Regions from separate parts of the Peribacillus sp. CSMR9 genome, predicted to be linked through region 1. Evidence: predicted binding sites of a transcription regulator. Region 1 holds the regulator's gene; the other holds the start of a gene.
What was found. Region 1 encodes NrdR, which represses ribonucleotide reductase genes. Its sites were predicted from a motif close to AACACNATATATNGTGTT; they were not measured.
Positions count from the first base shown of each region.

Region 2: the regulator NrdR is predicted to act here: its motif matches at 7,366-7,383, upstream of N9I19_RS16090 (vitamin B12-dependent ribonucleotide reductase).

Region 1 covers NZ_JAOPHO010000002.1:157,255-169,326, forward strand. The annotation lists gene N9I19_RS02585 (dUTP diphosphatase) at 1-8, opposite strand, end outside; gene N9I19_RS02590 (hypothetical protein) at 118-495, shown strand; gene N9I19_RS02595 (TVP38/TMEM64 family protein) at 550-1,119, opposite strand; gene N9I19_RS02600 (DUF1294 domain-containing protein) at 1,180-1,455, opposite strand; gene rplT (50S ribosomal protein L20) at 1,526-1,885, opposite strand; gene rpmI (50S ribosomal protein L35) at 1,921-2,121, opposite strand; gene infC (translation initiation factor IF-3) at 2,156-2,656, opposite strand; ribosomal protein L20 leader region at 2,755-2,891, opposite strand; gene N9I19_RS02620 (GNAT family N-acetyltransferase) at 3,017-3,433, opposite strand; gene N9I19_RS02625 (hypothetical protein) at 3,550-3,720, opposite strand; gene thrS (threonine--tRNA ligase) at 3,826-5,757, opposite strand; gene ytxC (sporulation protein YtxC) at 6,171-7,007, opposite strand; gene dnaI (primosomal protein DnaI) at 7,129-8,067, opposite strand; gene N9I19_RS02645 (replication initiation and membrane attachment family protein) at 8,054-9,466, opposite strand; gene nrdR (transcriptional regulator NrdR) at 9,531-9,992, opposite strand; gene speD (adenosylmethionine decarboxylase) at 10,261-10,641, opposite strand; gene N9I19_RS02665 (glyceraldehyde-3-phosphate dehydrogenase) at 11,570-12,072, opposite strand, start outside.
Region 2 covers NZ_JAOPHO010000038.1:1,532-13,603, reverse strand. The annotation lists gene N9I19_RS16120 (YqhR family membrane protein) at 1-373, opposite strand, end outside; gene N9I19_RS16115 (DUF1385 domain-containing protein) at 707-1,666, shown strand; gene N9I19_RS16110 (SA1362 family protein) at 1,805-2,179, shown strand; gene N9I19_RS16105 (patatin-like phospholipase family protein) at 2,201-3,082, opposite strand; gene splB (spore photoproduct lyase) at 3,166-4,191, opposite strand; gene N9I19_RS16095 (hypothetical protein) at 4,328-4,513, shown strand; gene N9I19_RS16090 (vitamin B12-dependent ribonucleotide reductase) at 4,645-7,215, opposite strand; gene N9I19_RS16085 (lipoate--protein ligase family protein) at 7,607-8,443, opposite strand; gene N9I19_RS16080 (rhodanese-like domain-containing protein) at 8,647-9,030, shown strand; gene gcvPB (aminomethyl-transferring glycine dehydrogenase subunit GcvPB) at 9,192-10,649, opposite strand; gene gcvPA (aminomethyl-transferring glycine dehydrogenase subunit GcvPA) at 10,642-11,988, opposite strand; gene gcvT (glycine cleavage system aminomethyltransferase GcvT) at 12,006-12,072, opposite strand, start outside.

The sequences.
Region 1 (12,072 bases):
ATGTTCATTATCATCACTACTTTCTATCGTCTTCCTTTAAATTATATCAAATAAATGAAACTTATTAAAAACCCATACGTAAATGAAGGGAATCACTCTGTTTAGGGAGGTAGCTCCATGGTATTGATCATGCGGTTCATTATTTTGGCTCTCATCATCTTCTTAATATATACAGTCATCAAATACCTATTTAATCCGAAAAGAAAATTAGAGCTGGCACATGAACAGAAAAAATTCTTTTTGCTCGATGATACAGCCAATATACGAAAGAATTTTTTACTGACATACAACGGGGTGATGTTTGAAGGGGAAAAGTATTTAGGTACGACGGAACGCTCCTTTGAAGTCATCTCCATCTTCATATGGCCGAAAAAAGTGGCAGGCCTGAAAGGCTTGAAGCGAAATGACTTTTTAAAAATCGAAGCAGCCATAAAAAAACAATATCCGGATGCCGTCATTGATTGGAAAAGCCCAGTTAAGGAATTTTTGGAATAGTGAAAAATACCGCGCGTTATGAAGAGCCTTGAGAAACGAACTCAAGGCTCCATATTAATCATGTGAACGGAAAAATTCCTTCCATGGTACGACCGTCTGCTTCTCCCTCAATAAATATATCAATAAGGTCAATGATAATAAAATAATGACGATCAGAGTCGGACTGAAATCTGCAATATAGTGGCCAAAAACCGTGTATACGAAGGCTACGGGGATATTAGTCATGAAGGATAGATAAAAATAGTTTTTCAATCCTTTATTGGATTCCAATAAGCAAAGCGACAAAAGATAAAAATGTATGAATGGTATTAGTCTCAGTACTGCAATTTGCCGGCTGTTTAGCTTTCGGTTTCCAAACAGCTTATTCTTAAGGCGCAGCAGCTTATCCTTTGTTTTCGGAAATTTGCCGATCACGAAATAAAAGGCCATACTGGACAACGTCAAACCGATTACGGAATATATGGTTCCTAAAGCTGCCCCGAATAAAACTCCGCCGGACATGCAAACCACAATGACGGGAATGAATAAAAATTGCCTTAATAGATGAAAAGTGATAAAGATCAACGGTGCAAACACGCTGCCAGATTGAACGTAGCTCATCACAAGTGTCAGTTTATCATTCATGCTCTCCCTCCAGCTACTCTTTGCTGCTTCTACAAGCATATACATCATACGGGCTACATATTACCATTGTATGAATATCTTAATCAATAAGCCTATTTGAAGAATCATCAATATCGGCAGGCCCCACTTGAAAGCGGCATGCTTCGTCTTATGGCGGAAATGCTTCATCCCCAGAAATGAACCTGTCCCTCCACCTATGACCGCCCAAAACCAAAGTGTCTTTTCGCTGATCCGGTATTCCCGATTACGCGCTTTCCTTTTGTCTACTCCCATTATGGCAAACCCGATGATGTTCGTGATGATCACATAAGCTACAATGAACCATGCTACTTGCATCCTCATCCCCTCCTTTAACTATGTAAAAAGCCACCCTCTAAAAAAAGAGAGTGGCTGATATCAGTCAGACTTATTTGTCTAATTGTTGTTTAGCAGCAGTTGCTAATTGAGCAAAAGCTTGTTCGTCAGCAACAGCAAGATCTGCAAGCATTTTGCGGTTCACTTCGATACCAGCAAGCTTTAGACCATGCATTAAACGGCTGTAAGAAAGACCGTTGATGCGTGCTGCAGCGTTGATACGAGTGATCCAAAGTTTGCGGAAATCACGTTTTTTCTGACGACGGTCACGGAAAGCATAGTTTCCTGACTTCATTACTTGTTGGTTAGCTACTTTGAAAAGAATATGTTTCGCGCCATAGTAACCTTTAGCTAATTTTATTACCTTTTTACGACGTTTGCGAGTAACAGTACCGCCTTTTACACGTGGCATGTTATTTCCCTCCTATTTAACTCGATAAATCGAACTTATTTAATATTGTCTAACATATGACGAATACGTTTGAAGTCACCTTTGCTTACAAGGCTAGCTTTGCGAAGCTTACGCTTTTGCTTAGTAGATTTGTTAGCAAATAAATGGCTTGTGTAAGCGTTAGAACGCTTAAGTTTGCCGGATCCAGTCTTTTTGAAACGTTTAGCAGATCCGCGGTGAGTTTTCATTTTAGGCATAAGGTATTCCTCCTCATTACAAATTACTTTACAATTACTTTTCAGCTTTTGGTGCTAAGATAATGAACATGCTGCGTCCGTCCATTTTTGGATGTTGCTCGATTGTAGCCACTTCTTTACATGCTTCAGAAAAACGAACGAGTACACGTTGACCAATTTCCTTATGTGTAATGGCACGTCCTTTGAATCGGATAGAAGCTTTTACCTTATCGCCTTTTTCAAGGAATTTAATACCGTTGCGAAGCTTCGTATTGAAATCATGTTCTTCAATCGTCGGGCTCAAACGAACCTCTTTAAGACTGATGACCTTTTGATTTTTACGTGCTTCCTTGTCTTTCTTTTGCTGCTCGAAGCGGTGTTTTCCGTAGTCCATGATCCGGGCTACCGGAGGCTTTGCATTTGCAGCAACTAAAACTAGATCAAGATTTACACGAGCGGCAATTTCCAATGCTTCGAATTTCGTTTTAATTCCAAGTTGTTCTCCGTTTTGGTCAATAAGACGAACTTCACGGGCTCGGATGCCCTCGTTTACCATCGCGTCTTTACTAATAGTTAGCCACCTCCAAAGATATTGGCGAATACGAATATTTGAATCAATTCGGTCACGCTCACAACTCGCTTACAGGATTTAATCATAATAAAAAAGTGTGGATGCATGCTGCACCCACACTGATAGACTCATTCAGAAAGATCCAAATAATCAAATCATGACCTGTTAACTGCATTGCTTGCGTCAACCAGGTGAGAAGCGGGTGCTTCTTCTTTTCCTCAAACACGTATTCAATTCACTTTAGAAATATATCATAAACACTGATGACTTGTCAAATGCTAATTTATACGTTTTTCACAACAAAATTAATATTATCAGACATTCTGTTATTTGACAATACGTTTTTTAAAGTAATTTAGACAAATAGAATTCGTCATAATAGCTTTCATCGAAAAATAATAAGTCCCGTTTCGTTCCTTCTAGTTCAAAACCCATCTTTTTATAAAGGGAAAGTGCCGGTTCATTGTTGGCAATAACGGTCAATTCAAGGCGCCGGATTTCATATTCAAGTGCTTGCTCCTCCATTTTTTGAAACAGCTTCGTACCGACTCCTTTTCCTCTCTCTTGTTCGGAGATTCCGATAACAATTTTGGCAGAATGCTTTGTTCTGCTAAGATTATTGCCCAATAAGATGAGATACCCTATCAAGTCGCCGCCGCTTGCTGCAACGAGGAAAACGGAGCGGGGGTTACTTTCAATTTGCTCGATTTGCCTCTCCAATTTACTCTCCGTTGCTTTTCTTTCCCCTGGATTGTACAACATGAACCATGATTGATCAGAGCTGCCAATTTCCCGGCATCTTGCCTCGTAGCCTTTCGAATTTCCATCTCTTCCACTCCCTCTTTTTTTACAGGCCCTACGGATAGAACCATCAAAAGTTAAGAGTTTTCTTTCGCCTTTTTCCTTTTCTCAATGGTGTCCCAAGAATATAGAGCTATCCAAAAAATCAGGACCGGGACAATCGCATATTGCCGATAACCATCCAATAACAATAAGATGATGATGGCAAGGAATGTTGGCCCAAATAGATAAGAAAATTTCTTTTTCATGCTGACCCTCCTTTTCATTGCCGGACATATATTCACATGATGGTTTCATTTTATCATGCCTTAATTAAAAAGAGGGACACAACGATATGTGTCCCCCTTTTGCTGTTAACGGCTTACTTCGGCTTTAATCGCTGCAACAAAATCTTCAAAAGCGATTGTTTCCGATTTTTGTTCACCGTATTTTCGTACATTCACACTGCCTTCTTTGGCTTCATTGTCTCCAACAACCAGCATGTACGGGATTTTTTGCATTTGTGCTTCACGGATTTTATAACCGATTTTCTCGTCACGTGTATCCAGGTCGACACGAATGCCTTGCGCTTTAAGTTTTTCCTGCACTTCTTTCGCATAATCCAGGTGCACTTCTGGTGAGACCGGAATCACTTGTGCTTGGATAGGTGCCAGCCAAGTCGGGAATGCTCCCTTGTATTCTTCGATCAAGTAAGCAACGAAACGTTCCATTGTGGATACGACCCCGCGGTGGATTACAACCGGGCGGTGCTGCTTGCCGTCTTCACCGACGTAATTAAGATCAAAACGTTCAGGAAGCAAGAAATCAAGCTGAACAGTGGAAAGCGTTTCATCTTTCCCTAAGGCAGTACGAACCTGGACATCAAGCTTAGGACCGTAGAATGCCGCTTCACCTTCCGCTTCAAAATAATCAAGACCAAGTTCATCCATAGCACCTTTTAACATGCTTTGTGCTTTTTCCCACATGGAATCATCATCGAAATATTTTTCTGTATCCTGCGGATCGCGATATGACAGACGGAATGAATAATCCTTGATATCGAAATCTTTATATACTTCCTGAACCAGGTTCACAACACGCTTGAACTCTTCTTTGATTTGATCTGGACGGACGAATATGTGCGCATCATTCAATGTCATCCCACGTACACGCTGAAGGCCGGAAAGGGCACCTGACATTTCATAGCGGTGCATCAAGCCAAGCTCGGCAATCCGGATTGGCAGTTCGCGGTAGCTGTGGATACTGTTTTTATAGACCATCATGTGATGCGGACAGTTCATCGGACGCAGGACAAGCTGTTCGTTTTCCATTTCCATGACAGGGAACATGCCGTCCTGGTAATGATCCCAGTGTCCAGAAGTTTTATAAAGGTCCACGCTTCCCATTACAGGTGTGTAGACATGGTCGTAACCAAGGCGTTCTTCCTTATCCACGATATACCTTTCGATTGTCCGGCGGATGGTCGCGCCTTTTGGCAACCACATCGGCAATCCTTGCCCCACTTTTTGTGAGCTCATGAACAAGTTCAATTCTTTGCCGATTTTACGGTGGTCACGTTCCTTCGCTTCTTCGAGGAAACGCAGGTGTTCGGCTAAATCTTCTTTTTTATAGAAAGCCGTTCCGTAAATGCGCTGAAGCATTTTGTTTTTGCTATCGCCTCTCCAGTATGCACCAGCGATGCTCAACAGCTTGAATTCTTTGATTTTTCCGGTTGATGGAACGTGAATTCCACGGCAAAGGTCAAAGAATTCCCCTTGCTCATAGAGCGTTACTTGCTGATCGGCTGGAATCGCATCGATCAACTCCAGTTTATACTCGTCGCCTATTTCTTTAAAACGGGAAATGGCCTCATCACGACTCACTTCGATGCGGGAAATTTCCAAGTTTTCGTTGACGATTTTCTTCATTTCTTTTTCAATCAATGGCAGGTCTTCAGGAGTCAATGATTCCTCCAGATCCATATCGTAGTAAAAACCGCCCTCAATGACTGGCCCTACACCGAATTTGGCGTTTTTGTACAAACGTTTGATCGCTTGTGCCATCAAGTGTGCTGTACTGTGACGCAATATTTCAAGAGCATCCGCTGCGTCCTGTGTCACGATTTCGATTGTGCCGTCTTGTTCAATCGGGCGTTTCAAATCATATAATTCACCATTGAATTTTCCAGCAATGGATTTTTTCCTTAAACCAGGACTGATGGATGCAGCGATTTCTTCAGTTGTTGTGCCTTTAGCAAACTCCTTGACCGCTCCGTCAGGAAAAGATATTTTCAGTAATTCAGACATTCCGTTTCACTCCTTCTTATTGTTCAAACAAATTAAGGGTTTTTGATTCCATTACAACACAAAAAGCCCGCCCCTGTATAAAACAGGGACGAGCTTAGTAATAAATATCATTAACCCGCGGTTCCACCCTCGTTCCATCTTGCTTTTCACGGCAAAACGGCACTTGTAACTTGGTAACGGCAGCTTCCCGTCAGCTCATATTCGCAAAATGCCTGCTTTCCGAGCCGAAGTTTAAAGGTGGTAAGTGTTCCATGCGAATAGGAAGCTTACAGCCTGTTGGCTCCCCTCTCTGATAATCGGCGACTAGAATACCCTTGTCCTCATCATAACTTTTAGTTTTTTAATAGTATGTAGGAAATTATAATTTGTTATACAGTGAAAATCAAGGTTAATTTTCTTTTTACGAAGAAAGATTATTCAAATGCATTTGAAAAGGACGAAAGCGGCAGGACGGTCGCCCGTTCTTCGAAAATCCTTGAAATGGTCTGAATCAGCCCTTCTTCCTTGTCATCGGTATAGATGCACAAGTTTTCAGGAGCAATCGATAAAAGCGGGGCAAGTATCACCGTATCGAGAAAAAGTGAACTTTTGGCAAGAAGCCTCCTGTCGATCATACTATTGATTTTTGGACGGTCGAGTTTGCTGAATTTCTGATCATAGAAATGAAAACCATCCCGGTTGACCAAGTGAAGCTTTCTTAATTTCGACTCCTGCCCATGAAGGCAATCACGGAGAGTGGCAATGAAATTTTGATAGTCCTGTTCCAGCTTGTATTCATCAATCGCCTTGACGACATACTTTTCCAAAGTTTGCTGAAATGATTTTAAACGGAAGGTCGTAAAAGAATCGAATGAAAAAGATACCTTTCCAGCCAAGATGCTTTGAAGTCCTTCCTCAATCAATCGTTTCTCCGTACTGAATGCTTCCTCTTGATTCCTGGCTCTTTCCACCTCGATGATAGATGATGCAATTTCAATGATGGCTTCAATTTCTTCCCGTTCCCTATAAAAAAATTTACCGACTATTATTTGCTCCAGAACAGGAAGCGTCTTTTCTTCCAATAAAAAAGAATGAAATGCATCTCGAAGCAGAATTAGCCACTTATCACCTGAAGACTCCGTCATATCCACATGCATGCCTTGTTGCGGAAGAAATCGAATGTATGCTTGAAATTCTGCCCCCAGTGGATGGACAGAAACGAAATCCAGTAATTTCAATGCCTCTGAATCGTTTTGAAACGAAATTTGCACTACGACATCCCCCCTTCCCCCTTGCTTCTTTTTTCATGTATATGGGGATGGGGACGTGTTTAGAAGTGGGATGGACCTTGTAAGAAGAAAAAAGTGACCTCCATTAAGAGACCACTTTTCTTCATCTTCTCCGATTCACGCCATCAAGCTTGACCGGCTCCGCTAAATATTGAATTCTTTCCAGTACCCTGGCCGCCTTCACTTCTTCCTTTTCACCACGCTGTGAAAAGGTCAGGTGATTCTCCAGGCCATTCATGTCAAAATTCGAAGTGAAAAAGGTCGGAAGGTTTTCCAGCATTCTAAATTGCAAAATCGGACCAAAAACCTCATCGCGTCCCCAGCTTGTCATGGACTCCGCTCCAATATCATCCAGCATGAGGATCGGTGCCGTTTTCACCATCTCAATTTTTTCATTTACCGTATTGTCACCTATCGAACCCTTAAGTTCCCTCAAGTAGTCAGGTACATAGACAATAAGGGAGGAAATTTGCCTTTCTGCAAGTTCATTGGCAATCGCACCTAATAAATACGTTTTCCCAACACCGAATTTACCATATATATATAAGCCTTTTTGCCTTTTGCCTGGTTCATACTCCATAATGAACGACATCGCTTTACTTAAAACACCTAAGCGTTTGTTTTGATCATCCGTTTGAGTGAAGTCGTCAATGGTCGCCTTTAAAATATCCTTCGGCACGTAAAGGCTGCGGATCAATTTTTCACGTTTCCGCTTTTCATCCTCTGCCAATTTCCGCGGGCAGATTTCATAATGCAGATTCAGGGCCTTCCCTTGAACGACCAATTTGGGATAATACCCCTGCATCATATTGATGCAGCCGTCCAAGCTTGGACATTTATCGCACTTATTGCTTTGTGAAGTGAACTCATAAAGCTTCCCCAAGTTTTTTTCGATCATGTCTTCCGTGACCGTCGAACTGTTGGCATTCAAAAATAACCGCACCTGTTCATCTTCAAAAATCTCCTGTTTCAGCTTTTCATAACGCTGTTGAAATTGGTTTGTATTGGCCAATTTATTCAGGGATCTATTAATCTTTTCCATCGTTCATTTCACCTCCTGCTTTCCACTGCTTCCATTTTTCCTGAAGCTCACGTTTCTGGGCATTCAATTCGGGCTGATCCGCATTCTGCTCTTGCTGTGCTTCTTCTTTTTTCTCAAGCCACTCCGGAACCACTTCTTCCCGTATCGTCTTTTTCCGGCCGCCCTTCGCAGCATTCCTGCTCCCTTGAGCCCAGTCCTGATATTTCCGGTGTTCATTTTTAGCTAGTTCCATCGCCTCGATGACGGTGGAGACCTTCAGCCGTGCCCAATGGCCTGCCAATTTTTCCACATAGCCCTTCGTGAACTTCATATCCGTTTTGAGCATGACATATTCAATCAAGACATTGACGACACCAGGATTCAGCTTTTGGTTGATCATCACGCCCTCCACCACTTTCAAATCACCGCTTGATGGCTCTGCGCCGCCGGACAATTGCATCAGCCGCTCCCGTGGGGATATCGTCTCCAAATGCCGGATTAGCTCTTGTTCCTGTGTTTTCGGTTCTTCTTTTTGTGTCCGTTCACGAATCGGCTGCACTCGATTGACCAGGGAAGGCATGTCTGCCTGCCGTTCGATCTGATACCAGTCCCTTGCCGCCTTCCTGAGCATTTCCTCATCGATCTCATCATCCAATGAAACGGCATCCATTACTAGTTTTTGCATTTCAAGCGGATCAATGCCATATAAAAAAGCAAGTTTGGCAATCGTACTTTTAATTTTCGGAGTAAAGGCCTTTTTCGGTACGATAGAAGATTTCATCCCGGCTAATAAAAGTTCAAAATCGAATAAGTTGTCAAATCCCGAAGGCTCGACGCCATCCGTCCGGTCGATATATTGCTGATCAGGAATGGGGTTCCATTCGTTTTTTGCTTCATCCGTTACATATAAAGAGTCCAAATGATCTGATGAGAATACCTCCGCAAAAGATTTAGTCACACCTTCATATTGATCCGTTAAGATATGATCATCACAAAAGAATCTCTTTAACCGGTTGAATTGTGCTTTACCGATCTTTTTGTATAAATAGATATTCAGCATTCCATCCGTGAAGAACTGTTGGGGGGAAAGCGGCGGATTTATCTCATAGATAAATTCCTTTGTCTCATTTTTCGATTTCTTATATACATTCAACAAACCGATTCCCTCAAGTAAAAGTCGGGCTTCGTAAATATCACCTAACTTAAGGCCGATTGTATTCATTAATTGATAATGTGAGGAGGTTTCCGACCATAGCCTGTTTTCCTCCAACTCACTCCATAACGTCATATATAGGCTAATACAGATAGGTCCAATAAGAGGTTGATAAAGTCGGGTAAGTATTTTCCGATCATAATCATGAAGCAGCCCCGCAGATGAGACCAAATATGAATCAGCTGGGAGCAATTCTTGCCAATGCATTGACATCTCCATTCAAACCTTTCAAAAGATGTAGTGAAAAAAGAGCCAAAGTAAATCTTCAGCTCTACTTTCTTTCTTTATTTATTAAATCTTTCAATTCATCGATAAAGACATTGATATCTTTAAATTGTCGATAGACGGATGCGAATCTAACATAGGCAACCTCATCGACTTCTGCCAGCTTGTCCATCACCATTTCGCCGACACTGTCGCTTTTCACTTCCGATATGCCCTGGTTGCGTAGTTCTTTTTCTACATAACTGGTAATTTGCTCTAGTTCTTTCAAGGGAACCGGACGTTTTTCGCAAGCCCTGATTAAGCCACGCAGGATTTTATCACGACTGAACTCTTCCCGTGTACCGCCTTTTTTCACTACAATGAGCGGTGTTTCCTCCACCTTTTCAAATGTCGTGAATCGAAAACCACATGCCTCACATTCACGGCGTCGTCGAATCGATTTACTTTCATCGACTGGCCTGGAATCGAGCACTCTTGTTCCGTTATATTGACATGATGGGCATTTCATCATTATCAGCTCCGTATTTTATGTAGGACTCCCCTATCTAAATGTTCCCCAAGGAATTACTTTTCTATCTTAATCTTATATTAAAAGGAACGGCCAGTACAAGTAAAAAGTGTAACTTCCAGCAGCAAGCACTTTTTATCACGCACTAGAAGCACCGTTATCAAAGTCTTTGTGCTCTGGGATACTTACCCTTATAAATTGAAGTAAGATCGGATTCATTGCATTAAAAAAGAGATGCACCCATGGCATCTCTGTGTATACGTGTTTTTTATAGGGCACTTATATTGGCTTTTTTCATTTGTACAGGACCTAATCCACGTGGTAATTCTATGTTCTCGCGTGTTTGCGCATTCAAAGCTTCTGCAATATAATCTGCCGCAATATTCGGATCCAAGTTACCGCATGTATAGACATCAATGCTGGCATAGCCGTGTTCAGGAAAACTGTGAATCGTTAAGTGTGATTCAGAAATGATGACAACCCCACTAACTCCTTGTGGAGCAAACTTGTGAAAGGCAACTTCTCGTACCTCTGCACCTGATTTTAAAGCAGCATCAACAAAAATCTTTTCAATCAAATCGATATTGTTCAGTTTCTCAAAGTCACAACCCCAAAGTTCAGAAATGACATGTCTACCCATAGTTTCCATAGTGTAAGCAGTTTCCATATTAAGCTTCCCCCTTACCATGATTAAAAAATAAGTCTGATAACTACCACGGGGGAAAGTTAGTCCAAAGAGGTCCTAACCCTTTAAGTAGCCATCATGCAAACCGCTTTTGAAGAAGTTCACGATTCATAGTATATATGGTTTAAATTTTTTTTGCAACTCCAAATTGAATTTTTGGATAGATAAACTTTTTATGTAATAAAGATATGGGGGAGGTCCCAATGTGGGGCAAATTCTGTTTTCGTGTGTTTATTCAGCGCTATAAGGCAGCCAGAAATTGATGATCAATGAATTAAAAATAGTCTGCTAAAAAAATTTAGCAGATAGACAAACTCGATAATAATTGAGTTTGTCTACTGTTTTTTATGTTTTTAATATTTGGCCGTTTATTGGAACGTGGGGCACTCGCTTTCCGCGGGCGGTCCGCCATTGCGCCTGTGGGTCTCCCTTTGACGCGCTTTTCCCGAAAGGAGCCTCGAACACCCGCTCCAATCAACTTTGTTTTAAGATAGAATCCTTTTACCTATAGTCTATTTAAGGCAGAGAACAAGGGGATTAAGGACAGTTCAACTAATCCTGAAGAGTAGCTACTATGTGAAAGATGAACGAACAAAACAAGTTTGCCTATTCGTTTCAAGCAGCATCGAACCTCAATGCATTTGTGTTGGGGACGATACGCATGATCGTCATATCTTAGAGCCTCTGGTTGAACCAGTGATTCCAGAAAGTTGGAAAACCAGGAGAGTTTCCGCAGATGCAAAGGAAAAGCATGGTATGCGCTGGGTCACTATTCTCTCTAACTGCTTCAAATCCAATAAAAAATCAAAAAGGTTTCGGAATGTGACCATTCCGAAACCTTTTTGTCTACAAACTGGGCCCGCTAAAAAATTTAGCAGGCTCGATTTTTTCATTATTTTACTGATAATTCAACTTCGGAAGTTTTTTTCAACTCGGATGCAACTAATTTTACAAGGTCCACTACCCGGTTGGAGTAACCCCACTCATTATCATACCAAGCCAGGACTTTAACTTTCCTGTCACCAATCATCATCGTTGTCAAACCATCGATGATGGCAGAGTGAGGATTAGTTTTGAAATCACTGGAAACCAAAGGTTCCATCGTGAATTCCATGATTCCTTTAAGTTCATTTTCTGAAGCGTCGATGAACGCTTGATTCACTTCATCAATCGTGACATCACAGTTTAAATCCACAACAAGGTCGACTAGGGACACGTTAGGTGTCGGTACGCGTATCGCCATTCCGTGAAGCTTGCCTTTTAATTGAGGCAACACCAATGAGATCGCTTTTGCAGCTCCTGTGGTCGTAGGAATGATGCTTTCCGCAGCGGCACGAGCACGTCTTAAGTCTTTGTGCGGGTTATCGATATTATTTTGATCATTTGTATAAGAAT
Region 2 (12,072 bases), on a different contig from region 1:
TTGAAATGGTTGGCAAATCGGCGAACATCGGTTTCAGGACAAATACCAGCAAAACCCAGCAAACCACTCCAAAAAAAATACCCGAAAAGATACTCTTCATCCTTTTAAAAAGACTATAGTAGATAAAAGCGATCCCCACGGATAAAATTCCGAACAAAAGTATGGTCATTACCGTACCAAGCCAGTGATCGATCCAGGCCATATTCGACCACGACGTAAGTATGAATTTTGGGCTAAACCCCATAAAATTAACATAATGGGCTATGATTCCAATTAAACTGGCTACAGCCCCCCCAACAAAACCGATAGCTAGTACATTGTAGATCGCACCTTGATTTTCCTGTTGAATTTGTCCATTTACATTAGAAGACATATCAAGCACCTCCGCTACGTAGTATGCCCTTTGTTAAATAGAACTATTTTTTTTTATTCTTAGGGAGCAGAATCACTAGAGGTTTTGTGATTTATTCTGTATGATTAAATCTTAAATAATGTACTTTTTTCAGAGGAAAATACCCATCCTCTGTTGAAGTTTATAATGTACACAGGATACTACCTTCCTGTGATTCAACATTCATAAAGTAATTGCAGGGATAAAGCCGCCATTTAAATTTTGGAGACCGTCTTTATCCCTTGTGATACTTGATAATAAACATGTTAGCACCCAAGAGAGAGCTACGTGAATAACTATTAGGTTGGTGTAGAAATGTCTGAGGTCCAAAAACCCGTTTATGGAGGGCAGGCTGTTGTGGAAGGCGTCATGTTTGGCGGCAAACATCACACAGTCACTGCGGTACGCCGCAAAGATTCAACGATTGTATATTATCATCTGCCGCGTGAAACGAAACCTGTTGTCAACCGCTTAAAAAAAGTACCGTTTCTAAGGGGTCTCGTATCACTGATTCAGTCAAGTGCCATCGGTTCAAAACATCTGAACTTTTCCACTGAACAGTATGAAGAAGAAGAAGAAGAAGGGGAAAAGCGGGACGAAAAGAAAAAAGAAACTAAAGAATCTTCTAAATTAAGTGTATGGCTTGGAGTTGCCGTAATCGGTGTCCTTTCCTTCCTATTCGGGAAGCTGCTTTTCACTTTGATTCCCGTATTTCTTGCCGCATTGACAAGACCCATCTTCAGTGGCCAAATAGAACAGGTTTTAATCGAAAGCTTGTTCAAGTTGATATTATTGCTGGTATACATTTACTTGGTATCCATGACTCCATTGATCAAGCGGGTCTTTCAGTATCACGGTGCAGAGCATAAGGTGATCAATTGCTTTGAAAGCGGAAAAGAATTGACCGTAGCAAATGTGCAGGCAAGTTCACGCCTTCATTATCGCTGTGGCAGCAGCTTTATTTTATTTACAGTCATTGTTGGCATGTTTGTCTATATGCTTGTTCCAATCGATCCATTATGGCTCCGTGTCGTGGATCGCGTTTTGCTTATCCCCGTAGTGCTTGGCATAGCCTTCGAGGTATTACAGTTGACCAACAAAGTAAGAGATATTCCAATTCTGCGTTACCTTGGCTATCCTGGCCTTTGGCTTCAGTTATTGACAACCAAAGCCCCTACCGACGATCAAGTCGAAGTTGCATTGGCATCCTTCCATGAACTGTTAAGGATGGAAAAAAAGACCGAAAAAGGTTTAGAATCAGATGTTATTGTGTAAAACACCTATACACATTTTGATGATGAAAAGTCATATACTAAATTAAGGGAATAATCTTCATTAATTTCTAGTATTTTACATGGGTAATGTTTAAAATAAGCAAAAAATGCTTATGATGCTCTTAAGGAGGTGTCTTTGTTGAAACGTTTCATATCTTTCATGATATACGGAATCATTGCCCTCGGAGTCCTCGGACTAATGAGCCGACTATTTAATGACCCGATTGGCTTTTTTAGAAACATTCTCATAATAGCCATTGTCGCAGGGATTATTTATATGATTTATACCGGATTAACAAAGGGAAAACCAGTAAAAAAAGAGCAGCAAGCATTCCGAAAGGCTGCACGCCAATCGAAAAAAAGGCTAAAAAACCGAACTTCGAAAAAGGATAATGTGGCTAGCTTTTCTGCAGCAAAATCATCAAAAAAAATAAAAGTGAGAAAGAAAACGGATAGTCACTTAACCGTCATTGAAGGAAAAAAGAATAAAAAGAAAAATCGGGCTTCTTTTTAAGAGCCCGATTTTTTATGATTATTAATATGACCATCTCTTAAGGAATTCTTTCGTACACTGTCTGCCCTGATTCATCAATTCTCCCTTTTTTTCATCATTCAGATTGAAATCCATTGCAGAAATTCCCCTCATCGGGATAAATACAATATTCTGGACGTGTTTCTTGGAAATATAACGTGCATCATGGGCATCTTTCATCGTTTTGAATAGTGCGGAGAACAATTCAAGCGCATTATCCACCACATGCGGTTTCCATATCTCATCGACACTTAGTCGCAAGCCTATGACCGGCCGTTCCTTTCTTACATGATCTGAATTGAATAACCACATTGGAAAATTGCTTAACACACCTCCATCAACAAAAAGGACCCTGCTTTTTCCGACATCAAGTTTGACTGGCTCAAAGAAATAGGGGATGCTACAACTCATTCTTACTGCCTTTGCCACTGGAAAAGTCATCGGATCAATTCCATAGTTAGATAAATCATCAGGCAGCACCACCAATTTCCCATGTGTAATGTCAGAGGTTATGATACGGAGAGATTTCGGCCGAACATCCTTAAAGGTGACTACATTCCTTTCGGCAAGTTTAGCGGCAATCCATGCTTCCAAAGCGTCACCTTTATAAAGGCCCAGTTTCCAGTATAAAAGGAGCCACTTGGCAAGCGGGATAGGCAAAAGACCACGCCTTTTATCCAGCATGCCGATTAAATCTATATCAAGAAAAAGCTGTTCCATTTCTTTTCCTGTGTACCCAGCGGCTACGAATGCTGCAATTATGGAACCTGCACTTGTACCGGCTGTCCTATGGAATACAAATCCTCGCTCCTCTAATTCCTGCAGGGCACCCACTAAACCGTAGCCTTTTATCCCGCCTCCGGAAAAAACGCCGTCAATAATCATAGCTGCCCTCCCCTAATCCGGTCTTTACATTTCTAAGCAGGATTAGAGCGATTTATGACAGTTTTATATGGAAAATGCCTTCGTCAGGTAAAATACTGAATTTCCGCTTTAGGGAAAAATTCCGCTATATACCCACGAATGGTCGTTTCCAGTTCTGCGGCTTCTTCGGTTTGGTAAACATATTTGCCAATTCCATATCGGCCCCATTTATATTTGCGCTTCGTTTCGTCCAGTTCCAATTTTGTTTTCGGATAGTTTTTTTGAATTACTTTTTTAGCAGGGCCCGTAAATCGATGCTGGATTAGTTCAAAAGTCAAGTCAGGGATATCCACCCCTTTTAACGCCTCACTTAACCGTTCGAATAATTCATGGTAGCCCTCCTTCCATGCTTCATGACGATATATTGGAGCTACGATAAAACCTAAGGGATATCCGGCACCTGCCACTTTACGTGCCGCTTCCATTCTTTCCTCGAAACTCGAAGTTCCGGGCTCGAAATTCTTTATTACGTAACGTGAATTTATACTGAACCGAAATCTCGTTTTTCCATTATGTTCAGCATCCAACAGGTGGTCGACATGATGAAATTTAGTTACGAACCTCAAAACCCCATATTCACTTTTTCCAAAATACTCTATAGCCCTTTTTAACGAATGTGTCAAATGATCAATTCCAACGATATCTGACGTGCAGGCCGCCTCAAAACGAGTAATTTCAGGCTTTCTCTCATTGATATATTTTTCAGCTGCCTCAAAAATCTCCTCGAGATTCACATATGTCCTAATGTATGGCTTTGTTCCGAGAGTCGTCTGTAAATAACAATAATGACAATGCCCCATACATCCGGTAGCAAGAGGGATGGCATATTCAGCAGATGGCTTTGAAGAATCGAATTTCAATGTTTTTCTGATGCCCACCACAAGCGTCGACTTGGCGACACGATATTTTTGCTGATCATTTTCTCCAGGAAGATCCCTAATTTGGTTATGTGATGTGGTCTCACGGATTTCAATGTTCAAATCCTCGAATTTCTTTTTCAATTCCCGGCCAAGCGGGTATTCCAATGCCCTAGGCTCGATATATACTAACTGTGGCATAAATGGTTTCATTTCGTTCTCCATTCTTTTATGGATTTGTTCATACTTTCAATCGAACTAGACAATCTAATTAATAAGGATAGTTTTTCTTTATTCTGTTATCCTCATGATTGTTTTTAATTGGAAATCGAAATGAAGGAGATGCAAAATGGCTAATAAACGAGAATTCTTGACAAACGGGATGGGGAAACAAACGATTACCGTCCAAACAGATAATAAATATCCTAATCCTAGGAATATTCCTGGAGACTCGGTCGATGAATTTTCGGTATTGAAGGATGGAAACCAATACCTGGCCGAAAAGGAAATAGGCCAACAAAATGAAAATGGTTGAATGAACTTAAAAGAGAAAGCCGGATTTGGCTTTCTCTTTTAATAAGTTTAAAAACTACTCGCCCGATCTTTTTAAAAAAAAGCCGTTAAGATTAGCTTTTCAGCACACTTAACGACTTCCCTTCTATTAGCTTATAGCCCACATTTTAATTGTGCTCCGCAATTCGTGCAAGTATTACATCCGCCCATTTCCTGGACTTCGCCTTTACGGCAGACCGGGCAAGTGTTGCCCACTTCCGACCCAATCGTAACATTCGTCGAACGCAGTTCATTTATCGTATCGACCAATACGACTTTTTTCTTTACTTCCACATCTGTCAATTCGTCCATTTCGAGCTGCTCGTCCATTTGGTTTTCTTCCGCTTTGAGCGTGAGAACCTGACTGTCACGGCTGCCATCCACATATACTGTACCGCCTTTTGCTCCGCCTTTATATAGACGTTCATATACTTTTTCAACTTGTTCGACAGTATATCCTTTTGGAGCATTGACCGTTTTACTGATCGAGCTGTCAATCCAACGTTGAATGATGCATTGAACATCTGCATGGGCTTCAGGAGCTAATTCCATAGCGGAAATGAACCATTTTGGAAGCTCTTGTGTATCAGCTTCTGGATGACGGTCCAAATATTCCTGAACAATATCAGCCTTAACTTCAATGAATTTGCCAAGACGGCCACTGCGGAAATACGTGAAGGAAAAATATGGTTCAAGACCTGTTGATACCCCAACCATCGTTCCTGTGCTTCCTGTAGGAGCCACTGTCAATAAATGAGAGTTACGGATGCCATATGCAGCAACGCTTTCCCTGATATCTTCCGGCATTTTTTCCATAAATCCAGTTTGTGTGAATCGTGTTCTAAGCTCATCGGTTTCTTTATCCGTTGATCCGATCAGGAACGGGAAACTGCCTTTTTCTTTAGCAAGTTCCACGGATGCCTTGTAAGCTGTAGTCGCAATCGTTTCAAACACCTTGTCAACCAGAATATTTCCTTCTTCAGATCCGTATTCCGTTTCACAGTAGATCAACAGGTCATGCAGACCCATTACACCAAGTCCAACCCGTCGCTCGCCCAGTGCCTGTTTTTTGTTTTCATCCAAGAAATAAGGAGTTGCGTCAATGACATTGTCCTGCATACGCACACCGACTTCGACGGTCTGCTTAAGTTTCTCGAAATTAACGGTTTTGCTATCTTTATCAGCCATTTCAGCCAAATTGACAGCAGCAAGGTTACATACTGAATATGGGGCCAATGGCTGTTCGCCACATGGGTTCGTAGCTACGACCTGTTGACCGTAGGCTTTGGCGTTTGTCATTTCATTAGCATTATCGATAAAGAAAATACCTGGTTCTGCAGAGTATGTTGCACAAATGTTTATTAAGTTCCAAAGTTCTTTAGCTCGGATTTTACGGTAAACACGGACTTTGTGCCCCATTTCCTCCCATTTACGAACATCACCGACTTTATGCCATTCTTGATTATAAGTAGCCATTTCTTCGGCATCATAGCTTTCAACATCAGGAAAACGCAATTCGTATTCCGCATCTTGTTCTGCCGCTTCCATAAATTCCTTTGTCAAGCATATCGAGATGTTGGCGCCCGTAAGAAATTCGGAATTATGGACACTGTACGTTCCGCCTGTACGGATCTTTTCCTCTGCATCCCTAATGATTTTTTCGCTAAATCCACCTAGACCGGGAATTTCCTTATAGTTGATGATTCCTTGATACATAGCCGTTTCCTGTTCGGTGTGCGGCGTGAATTTCAATTTATCCGTTGCATATTTCTTGATTGCTTCATCTTTAGTGTTTTCCACTAGGTATCGAAGGATCCTTGGATTTTGCATTTTAGAAATGATGAATTCTGCAATATCCGGATGCCAATCAGCCAGCATGATCATTTGTGCACCGCGTCTGCTACCGCCTTGTTCAACAAGATGCGTCAATTTCGCGATATCATCAAGCCATGACACTGAACCCGAGGATTTTCCATTAACCCCTTTGGCCAAAGTGTTTCTTGGACGCAGTGTCGATCCGTTCGTACCCACTCCGCCTCCGCGGCTCATGATTTCCATCACTTGTTTCCTATGTTCTGAAATCCCCTCACGTGAATCCGGTACGAATGGCATCACATAGCAGTTGAAATAAGTAACATCCGTATTGGAACCCGCACCATATAATACGCGTCCTGCCGGAACAAAATTAAGGTTCTTTAGTTCTTCATAGAATTTATTGAACCATTCCGTTCTTTTTTCTTCCGTGGTTTCCACTGAAGCCAAGCCCGTTGCATTACGTTTCGCAATTTGTTCATAGTATATTTCAAGCGGCTTTTCGATAATATCCAGCGGACGGTTTACAATCCCCGTCTCCACTTCTTCCGGATTATCCAATACGCCACGGAATTCTTCATCCACCAATACTTTGGCTTTTTTCGTTTCCCAATCTATTTCAACGATATAACCGAGACCCCTTGCCGGGAATTTCGGATCTTCCTTAATCGTCAACACTACGAAATCGCCTGCCGAGAGTGTGATTTTTTCAGTATCCTTAAAAGAATAGCGGTCAAGCATGACTAGACGGGACACGCCCTTATGCGCCATTTTCATATCAGCAGTTACAGGGTGAACCTGGGGAAATAAAGAAATATCCTTATTCAACCTTTCTAGATCAACCTTTAAAGCTTCTTTTATTACAACCGACATAATTCCCTCTCCTTTATATGTTTCAAGATCCGTTCTTGCTGCCGCAAAAATCTATATGTAGCCTTACATGTCCGTTTCGCTTAACAAGTACCCTAAATTTATCATAGCGAAACCCAAAAATCAACATATAGTGTCGCATTAAATATTTCAACTACTATATATTGTGTTTGTTTTGATTAACATTTAATTTTGTCAAACGATAAATCAATTAATATAGTTAGCAAAAGGGAGGAAATTGTCGATTTATAATAATTTTTCATCAGATTTCAATTAATTTGGACCTTGCTTTTTCCCCATGCCTTTTAGGGCTTATCCCTGCAAGGAATAGCTTATTTGGTCAAACAAATCTGAAAAAACTTTTTTATTATCCACTTTAATTATCCTGCTTTTTCTATCTCATGAAATTCCATTCATCGCTTTCATATTTGCTTTCTGCAATGGCCTTCACTTCCTGCAATTGCTTTTCAGTTAGGACGTATGGCTCTAACTCGATCGAAAGTCCTTCGGCAAAACCTTTTTCAAAAGCTTCTTTCGCTTCAGGGATGGTAACCTTTCTTCCGGCAATGTCATTTATGGCCACAGCTTTATTTTTTAAGCTTTTTTGCATTCTCTCCTTAACCCTGTCATTTGAGAATTTAAATACGCTAAAGAGCTTATCGTCATCAAGTTCAAGCAAAATGGAACCGTGCTGAAGGATGACGCCCTTTTGCCTGGTTTGAGCGCTGCCAGCGACCTTCCTGCCCTCGACGACCAGTTCATACCAGCTTGGAGCATCAAAGCAGACGGAAGACCTGGGCGTTTTTAAAGCCGCTTTTTCCTGATCGGTTCTAGGCACGGCAAAATAAGCATCCAATCCCAGATTCCTGAACCCCATTAATATTCCTTCAGAAATGACACGATATGCTTCAGTAACGGTAGTTGGCATTCCCGGATAGGATTCTGGAACGATTACACTATAAGTCAATTCATGCTCGTGCAGTACCGCTCGTCCTCCTGTTGGTCTGCGAACAAAACCAAGGCCCTGCCTTTTGACCTCTTCCATATCGATTTCCGCTTCTGCCTTTTGAAAATAACCAATCGACAATGTCGCTGGGTCCCAACCGTAAAAGCGTATGATTGGCGGAATTTCCCCTTTGCTTTGCCAGTTTAGCAGTGCTTCGTCCAGCGCCATATTAAACGCCGGTGAACAATATCCAGAATCTATAAAACCCCATTTTTCTTTAGTCATCCTTACCCCTCGTTTCAATAGACTGTTTTTCAATACCCCACAAAAAACTCACATGTAGTAGTTTAACAGACTTTAACACTCTAAAAAAGAAAGTGCTATCAAGTCGATGAAGAATTTGATGAAAATTCTTTTTGATTATTGGGTAAAGCAATTATATAATAAAGATTGTCTGTATTCGTTTAGGTAGAAGGGAGTTTTTATGTTTGGAAATATTATATACACTGCTCATCATCTTAGGAGTGGTTATTGCGTATTCACTTTTTAATTGGTACCGCCAGCGTAAAATCGTTAAAACATTAACACAGGACGAATTTATCGCTAACTACAGAAAAGTGCAGCTAATCGATGTGCGGGAACCGAATGATTTCGATAATGGTCATATCTTAGGCGCAAGAAACATCCCTATGACGCAAATGAAAACCCGCTTGGTCGAAATTAGGCCGGACAAGCCTGTATATTTGTACGCTCAAAGCGAAATCATCAGCGGAAGAGCTGCAGCCATGCTATACAAAAAGGGCTACAGGGAACTTTTTCACTTAAAGGGCGGTTTCAAGATGTGGACCGGGAAAATCAAAGCAAAGAAATAAGACCCCATCTCCGCATGGGCTCTTTTAAATTAAAAAGCCTTCATATGCATCATGCGGGCTCCAGGAAAATGAAAGTTGACTGTTCGACTTTAATGAATTCTTACATAAACATGAAAAATCCCCGCCGGCAGGCAGGGATTTTTTTCGTGTAAGCTATCAGTCTATGCTTGATAACGCAGAATAGGTTTTCTTGCAGCAAGAGTTTCATCAAGCCGCTTAATAACGGTTGTATGCGGAGCTTCCTGAACGATTTCCGGGGTTTCTTCCGCTTCCTTGGCAATCTGGATCATTGCATCGATGAATGCATCCAGCGTTTCTTTTGACTCGGTTTCAGTCGGTTCTATCATCATTCCTTCTTCCACGTTCAACGGGAAGTAAATGGTTGGAGGATGATACCCGAAATCCAGCAACCTTTTTGCTATATCGAGGGTCCTTACCCCTAATTTCTTTTGCCTGCGTCCGCTTAATACGAATTCATGCTTACAATGACGATTATATGGTAAGTCAAAAAATGGTTCCAACCTACGCATCATATAATTGGCATTGATGACCGCATTCTCTGTGACGGCTTTAAGGCCATCAGGACCCATTGAACGAATGTACGTATAAGCTCTAACATTTATCCCGAAGTTCCCATAGTATGGTTTTACCCTGCCAATGGATTGCGGGCGATCATAATCAAGAACGAATTGCTCATCTTGTTTAACAACAAGCGGTTTAGGCAAGTAGGGAATCAAATCCGACTTTACCCCTACAGGGCCGGAACCCGGACCGCCGCCGCCATGCGGACCTGTGAATGTTTTATGGAGATTTAAGTGAACCACATCAAAGCCCATATCACCCGGGCGTGCTTTTGATAGGACTGCATTCAGATTGGCTCCGTCATAGTAAAGCTTCCCACCTGCATCATGGACAAGTTGTGCCATTTCCAAGATGTTCTCTTCAAACAATCCCAATGTATTGGGGTTCGTCAGCATCAAGGCCGCCGTATCCGGTCCGACAACACGCTTTAAATCTTCAAGGTCGACTAACCCATTTTCATCGGACTTCACTGTAATCGTTTCAAGTCCGGCAACAGTTGCAGATGCAGGATTCGTACCGTGTGCAGAATCAGGTACAATCACTTTCGTCCGTTCTGTATCGCCATTCGCTTCGTGAAAAGCGCGAATCATCATCAACCCTGTCCATTCACCGTGTGCACCTGCTGCAGGTTGTAATGTCACTAGATCCATCCCTGTGATTTCCGTTAAATGTTCCTGCAAATCAAATAATAATTCCAAGGCTCCCTGGACTGTAGTCGGGTCTTGATATGGATGGATATGGGCGAAACCGTTAAAGCGAGCCACATTTTCATTTATTTTCGGATTATATTTCATCGTGCATGAACCCAGCGGATAAAAACCCGAATCCACCCCATGATTCCGTTTGGAAAGTGCTGTATAGTGACGCATGATATCCAGTTCGGACACCTCAGGAAGCTCTGCCTCTTCTTCACGGATGTAGTCGGCAGGAAGAATTTCTTCGAGCGGAATAGTTGCAACATCCATTTCTGGCAGACTGTACCCGATTCGACCGGAAGTGCTGATTTCAAAAATGAGTGATTGATCTTGATTATTCATGTTGATCCCCCAATTCCTGCGCAAGTGCATCGATTTCTTCTTTTGTTCTAAGTTCCGTTACCGCAACCAGCATATAGTCTTTCAGCTCAGGATAAACCGTCCCTAAATCGAAGCCGCCAATCATCCCTTTTTCAAAAAGGTTTTTATTGATTTCTGAAAACGAAGCAGGCAGTTTAATGACAAATTCATTGAACGAAGGACCGTCGAACATCACTTCTATTCCTTTTGCCTTTATAGCTTTTTTTGCATAGTGCGCTTTTTGAATATTTTGCAAGGCCATTTCTTTGACGCCCTTTTTCCCAAGCGCCGTCATTGCAACAGAAGCTGCCAAGGCATTCAACGCTTGATTGGAACAAATGTTGGATGTGGCCTTATCACGGCGAATGTGCTGTTCACGAGCTTGAAGCGTCAACACAAACCCCCTTTTTCCATTTTCATCCACCGTTTGACCGACGAGCCGGCCCGGAACTTTCCGAACAAGTTTATTAGTAACGGCAAAATATCCACAGTGAGGTCCCCCGAATGCCGCTGGAATGCCGAATGGCTGAGCATCTCCCGTTACGATATCTGCACCGAGTGAACCTGGGGGTGTCAAAGCCCCCAGTGCAAGCGGATTACTGGAAACGATAAACATGGACTTGACGCCATGAATGATTTCTTCCATTTCTTTCAATGGCTCTATCCGGCCAAAAAAATTCGGATATTGCACAATCACTCCTGCAATGTCATCATTCATTAATTCCTTTAAAGCAGCCATGTCCGTCACACCGTCTTTATAAGGAATTTCAATCACTTCCACGCGTTGCCCTTTCGCATATGTCTTCACAACTTCTCTTGATTCAGGATGAACTGCTCCTGAAATGAGAATCTTCTTGCGCCGTGTCTGACCTGAAGCAAGCATGGCCGCCTCAGCCAGCGAAGTCCCGCCGTCATACATGGAGGAGTTAGCTACGTCCATACCCGTCAATTCACAAATCATCGTTTGATATTCAAAGATGGCCTGCAGCTCACCCTGTGAAATTTCGGGCTGATAGGGAGTATAAGCCGTATAAAATTCAGAACGGGAAAGAACGTGATCGACGATGACCGGTGCATAATGGTCATAGACACCCGCACCAAGGAAGGAAGCATAGTTTTTAAGATCCGCATTCTTGGCAGCAAGCCTTGATAATTCTTTCATTAATGCAGGTTCCGATTTAGCAGGTTTGATATCGTATTCTCCTTGAAAGCGAACACTTTCAGGGATATCATTGAAAAGTTCTTCAACAGCAGGTACCCCTATAACTTCCAGCATTTCTTGTTTATCTTGCTCTGTCATGGGTAAATAACGATGTTTCATCTAATGACCATTCCCCTCTATTTACGTGGTTTTTTATAAAAAGGTGTTTGTATTAAAACGGCTTTCAAACGTTTGGAACGGATT